DNA from 2 places in the Pantoea eucrina genome. Region 1 is predicted to be linked to the other one. Evidence: predicted binding sites of a transcription regulator. Region 1 holds the regulator's gene; the other holds the start of a gene.
The links. Region 1 encodes CRP, which controls carbon source genes, mostly activating them, when cyclic AMP is high. Its sites were predicted from a motif close to ATGTGANNNNNNTCACAT; they were not measured.
Positions count from the first base shown of each region.

Region 1 (3,123 bases):
TTCCCCTATCTGCTGGCGATGATTCAGGGATCGTTTATTTCGCATATGAATACGCTGGTGGTACCGGGCGGCAAAATGGGACTGGCGATGGAGCTGATCATGATGCCACTGGTGCAGCGGCTGATTGAAGGAAAACGGATAGAGTAGAGGCCATGTCTGCCAGACGACGTGGCATCGGTCGCCATAAATGGCGACCCTGCAAAGCCTGTTTCACGGGTAGCGAGGTATGCGCACCGGCAGCTGTTACAGCTCAACTACCTCATGGCTGTGGGTGATCTCCACCCCTTTGCCGAGCATGATCGCCACCGAGCAATATTTTTCTGCCGACAGGTCAACCGCCCGCGCCACCGCTTTCTCGCTCAGCGCTTTGCCGCTGACGATAAAGTGCAGGTTAATCTGTGTAAAAATACGTGGTGCTTCTTCGCGCCGTTCTGAAGTCAGTTTGACCTCGCAGTCAGCCACGTCATTACGCCCTTTTTGCAGAATCGAGACCACATCAATCGCGCTACAGCCGCCGGCGGCCATCAGTACCATCTCCATCGGGCTTGGCGCTTTATCGCCTGAATTCCCGTCCATTAATAACTGATGTCCTGATGAGGATTCTCCGAGAAAGGTCAGCCCTTCCACCCATTTCACACGTGCCTGCATTATTCTTTCTCCTGAAGCGGCGTTTTGCGCCAGAGTACGCGTTCATCCGGCAAACAGCAATCGCCCGCCTGCTGAAGCGAGACAACACAAGACAGCCTGCAAAAGCTGTGCTACAAACAGAGCTGAAAATTTCTTCGTCGTGGCTGATGAGGACGGGCAGAATCAAAAGCAGAGCTTACACATCCGCCCGGATAATTTTTATTAACAGGACGCGCTGGACGATTTCATCGCCTGACAGGGAATGAATGCCCCTGTGTTTTGGGCACGATTACAATAGAGGATAATAGCGAATGGTTCTCGGCAAACCGCAAACAGACCCTACACTCGAATGGTTCCTGTCCCATTGCCATATTCACAAATATCCATCCAAAAGCACGCTGATCCATCAGGGTGAAAAAGCAGAAACGCTCTACTACATCGTTAAAGGTTCCGTTGCGGTACTGATTAAAGATGAAGAAGGCAAAGAGATGATCCTCTCCTATCTGAATCAGGGAGATTTCATCGGCGAACTCGGCCTGTTTGAAGAGGGCCAGGAGCGCAGTGCCTGGGTGCGTGCGAAAACAGCCTGCGAAGTTGCTGAAATTTCCTACAAAAAATTTCGTCAGCTGATTCAGGTTAACCCGGATATTTTGATGCGCCTGTCGGCGCAGATGGCACGTCGCCTGCAGGTGACATCAGAAAAGGTGGGTAACCTGGCTTTCCTGGATGTTACCGGCCGCATTGCGCAGACGCTGCTTAATCTGGCTAAACAGCCGGATGCCATGACCCACCCCGACGGTATGCAGATTAAAATTACCCGTCAGGAGATTGGTCAGATCGTGGGTTGCTCACGGGAAACCGTTGGTCGCATCCTGAAAATGCTGGAAGATCAGAACCTGATCTCCGCACACGGTAAAACCATCGTCGTTTACGGCACCCGCTAAGCTGTTTCACCCCCCACGGCGTGATGACACCATCACGCCGTTTCTGTTTGCGATAAGCTGATGTGGCGCCGAATCATCTATCATCCCGAAGTCAATTACGCTCTGCGTCAGACGCTGGTGCTGTGCCTGCCTGTCGCGCTGGGATGGCTGTGTGGCGATCTGCAAAAAGGCCTGCTGTTCTCGCTGGTACCCGCCTGCTGCAATATTGCCGGCCTTGATACGCCGCATAAACGCTTTTTCAAACGCCTGATCGTGGGCGGTACGCTTTTCGCCACCGGCAGTTTTCTGATCCAGTACCTCACCAACGCCGCGGTTCCGCTGCCGCTTATTATGCTGGTGCTGCCGCTGCTGATTGGCGTGACGGGCGAAATCAGTCCGCTGCACGGGCGTCTGCTGCCCGGCACGCTGATTGCAGCGATCTTTACGCTGAGCCTGGTGGGGCGTATGCCGATCTGGGTGCCGCCGCTGCTCTATATTGGCGGCACGTTCTGGTATGGCCTGTTTAACTGGTTCTGGTACTGGCTGTGGAAAGAGCAGCCGATGCGTGAAACGCTGAGCCTGCTCTATCGTGAGCTGGCTGACTACTGCGATGCCAAATATACCCTGCTGACACAGCTGACCGATCCGGAAAAAGCGCTGCCGCCGCTGCTGGCGCGCCAGCAGAAAGCGGTTGACCTGATCACCACCTGCTATCAGCAGATGCATATGCTTTCTGCCAGCCGCGATAACAGCCATAAGCGGCTGACGCGCGCTTTTCAGGTGGCGCTGGATCTGCAGGAGCATATCGCTGTCAGCCTGCACCAGCCGGAGAAAGTGCAAAAGCTGGTAGAACAGAGTCATGCGGAAGCGGTTATCCGCTGGAATGCAAAAACCATTTCGGCACAGCTCAGGCTGCTGGCCGATGCCATTCTCTATCACCAGCTGCCCGCCCGCTTTCAGATGGAAAAGCCGCTCGGCGCGCTGGAAAAAATTGCGCGGCAGCATCCGGATAATCCGGTTGGCCACTTCTGCCTTTATCATTTCAGCCGCATCGCCCGCGTGCTGCGCACCCAGAAACCGCTCTATACGCGCGATCTGATGGCCGATCGCCAGCGGCGCCTGCCGCTGCTGCCCGCCCTGCGCAGCTATCTATCGTTCAGGTCCGGCGCGCTGCGCAGCGCGGCCCGCTTTGCCGTTATGCTGATGTTTGGCAGCTCTGTTGCGCTGTTTTTTAATATTCCCAAGCCCTACTGGATCCTGATGACCATTATGTTTGTCAGCCAGAATGGCTACAGCGCCACGCGCGTGCGCATTCAGCACCGGGCGCTCGGCACCTTTGCCGGGCTGCTGATTGCCGCCGCATCGCTGCGTTTCGCCGTACCGGAATCGATCGCGCTGCTGTTTATGCTGGCAATCACGCTGGCCAGTTATCTGGTGACGCGCAAATATTATGGCTGGTCGATGATTGGCTTCACCGTGACGGCGGTCTACTCGCTGCAGCTGCTGTCGCTGAATGGTGCTCAGTTCCTGCTGCCGCGGATGATGGATACGCTGATGGGCTGTCTGATCGCCT
Region 1 covers NZ_CP083448.1:3,089,664-3,092,786, forward strand. Annotated here, with positions in the region: gene LAC65_RS14740 (phosphoribulokinase) at 1-147, shown strand, start outside; gene LAC65_RS14745 (OsmC family protein) at 244-648, opposite strand; gene crp (cAMP-activated global transcriptional regulator CRP) at 939-1,571, shown strand; gene LAC65_RS14755 (YccS/YhfK family putative transporter) at 1,632-3,123, shown strand, end outside.

Region 2 (3,123 bases), 340 kb from region 1:
GCTGTCTGCCAGCGTTGACTGCACCGTTTCGCGATGCGCCACGCTGCGGTTTACCGTGACCAGTCGCTCGGTCAGGTTGGTGTAGAGCGCGCTATCAAGGAAATTATTCAGCGAGATATGCTGCGCCTGCGGTGCCTGACGCATCGCCCGTTCCGTAAGATCGCGGTGTGTGATCACCAGGTCAACGTCACCCGGCAGCGCATTAATAGCGCTGTTCGTCACCGACACATTCGTGAGGCCCGCATCCTGCACTTTTTTGCGCAGCACGCCGGCACCCATGGCGCTGGAACCCATACCGGCGTCACAGGCAACGATGATTTTACGCACGTGGCTCACGTCTACGCTGTGAGCGTCAGCTACTACCGGCGCGCCTGCCGCCGGCTGGCCTTTAGACTGCGCTTTCATGTCGCGCATACGCTGGGTCGCCGCTTCAATATCTTCGTCTTCTTTCACTTTGCTGGTTTTCAGCAGGATAGAAGAGACAACAAAAGAGACGGCAAAAGCGGCTACGATAGCGGCAACGTTAGCAAAATAGGCGCCTTTTGGCGTCATCGCCAGCACGGCCAGGATAGAACCCGGTGACGCCGGAGAGACCAGGCCGCCATTCAGCAGCGTCAGCGTAAATACGCCGGTCATACCGCCCAGGATCACCGCCAGCAGCAGGCGCGGCGCCATCAGCACATACGGGAAGTAAATCTCATGGATGCCGCCGAGGAAGTGGATAATAGCGGCACCGCCCGCTGACTGTTTGGCGCTGCCGCGACCAAAGATCATATAAGCGACCAGCACGCCCATCCCCGGGCCCGGGTTAGCTTCGATCAGGAAGAAGATCGATTTACCCGCTTCGCTCGCCTGCTGAATACCCAGCGGCGAGAAAATGCCGTGGTTGATGGCGTTGTTAAGGAACAGGATTTTCGCCGGCTCAACAAAAATAGAGGTCAGCGGCAGCAGGTTGTTCTGCACCATCAGGTTAACCCCGGCGGCGAGAATGTGCGACAGCCCCTGCACCAGCGGACCAATAGCCAGGAACGCCAGCAGCGCCAGCAGCATACCGATGATGCCGGCGGAGAAGTTATTCACCAGCATCTCGAAACCGCTTTTGATCTTGCCGTCAACGGCCCGGTCAAACGCGCGGATTGCCCAGCCGCCCAGCGGTCCGGCAAGCATCGCGCCGAGGAACATCGGCATATCGGCACCGACAATGACGCCCATTGTTGTAATGGCGCCGACCACGCCACCGCGATCGCCGCCGACCAGACGGCCGCCGGTGAAGCCAATCAGCAGCGGCAGCAGATAGGTAATCATCGGACCGACGAGTTTCGCCAGCGTTTCGTTCGGGATCCATCCGGTTGGAATAAACAGCGCGGTGATGATACCCCATGCGATAAACGCACCGATGTTAGGCATCACCATATTACTCAGAAAGCGACCAAAGCTCTGCACTCTGACCTTGACTGATGAGGACATAAACCCACCCCTTATTGAGACGCGCTGCAATAAGAGCGCGCATTTGTTTTTGTTGAGACATTACGGCGGGGGCCGTGGCATTACTGTATGCAGGCGGACTCTAGCACTTGTTCAGGAGCGTGCGTAGCGTCCGGAATTAGTGTGATCCATATCACGCAAAAGCGGGGTGAACAGGGGGGGGTAATGTGACTCTTGTCACACAAAGACAGGATAAAAAAGCAGCGACGCCGAAAAATTCAGCAAAAAAGCGGGTTTTATGTGATAAGCCTCACTCTTTGGTAGTGCGGGTTTATTGCAGAAGTGTGATTAGCGTCACAAAGAATTTCTGGTCATAATTGCGCCAGATCACAGGCGGGTAGGTAAAGCGACAGGCCGTTATAAAGCGAAGCGCAGCGAGAACCGGGCAGTGGTAATACTGCCCGTAACCGGCGTTATTGCCAGGAACCCTGTACTGCATTTTGCGCCTGCGTCAGCGCCTGCGCATTTGCAGACAGCTCACTCATCAGCACATTGTACCGGGTCGCCTGATCCTGCGTCGGGAACTGTACGCCACCATCATTAAAAGTGACGCGTGTTCCCTGCGATTGCAGATAGTCTCCGGTCTGTACAGCGCTCTGGCTCAGCGCCTGCAGCTTAGGCAGCAGCGGGATCAGCGTGCCTGCCGGCTGTGTAACCACTTTTGCATAGGCTGCGTCATACGACTTTTTCAGGTCGTCGGGCTGTTTAAGCGTCGCCTTGCTGCTGTCAGCCTGCATTTTCGCGCTCTGGATCTGCTGCGTCAGAACGCTGAGATTGCCGCTCACCTGACGCAGGGTATCGCGGCGGGTCAGATAATCCTGCGGAACGCGAATCGCTGCCAGCTCATCCACGACCGGACGCATACCCTGTTCCGTGGCCTGACTCACCTGCTGAGAAAAGCCATACAGAATGGCATAGTCACTGGCGTAGTTACCGAAGGTCTGCTTCTGGTTTTCACTCAGTGCCGGCAGATGTTCACCGCTGCGCATCACGGTATTTTGCAGAAAATCGTTAAACGCCTTACGCTGATCGCCCTCTTTGTCACCGCAGGCGGTGAGTTGCAATATGACCAGCGCGCTGGCGAGCAGCATGCCGGTACGCATCCAGATGCGGGAAGTTCCTGACGCCATGTTTCAACTCCTGTCGTGACAAAATGGCAATATGTGAATCGCTGAGAATGGTCCTAAAGAATAGTGCAATGGCCTGGCGTGCACAATGACCGAAGGCGTGCAGTGTGATGCTCTCCGGTCAGCGCGCCCGTGTGGCACAGCAATAGTCAACGATGTGGCAGACCGCTGCCCCATTTCAGCCCCTGACCAGCTAGCAGGCGAAGGAGTGCACGCAGCAGAGGCGGCATAACTCATAACCTTTCCTTTAATATGCATCAGACTGGTGCATCTCTGCTCTATTATTGAGCACAATGCGAACAAAAATGCCGCAGCGGCGGTGCGAAACGTCCGCAGGATGCGAAATGCGGATCTGGCGCTATTTTTGCTTCATTCAGGACAGGGGGCAGAGTGTGACAGACAGCAACTTTTTACCTGACAGGCACTTAAGCGTTACTGCAGGTTTTAGCCATAAGCAAGATGAAAAAATAATCAAAAAACAGACAGCAATTCCTGGATTCTGACCCATACT
Region 2 covers NZ_CP083448.1:43,754-46,876, forward strand. Annotated here, with positions in the region: gene LAC65_RS00210 (PTS mannitol transporter subunit IICBA) at 1-1,467, opposite strand, end outside; gene LAC65_RS00215 (DUF3053 domain-containing protein) at 1,899-2,615, opposite strand.
Region 2: LAC65_RS00210 (PTS mannitol transporter subunit IICBA) is a predicted target of CRP. The motif match lies at 1,651-1,668, and genes of this name have one in related genera.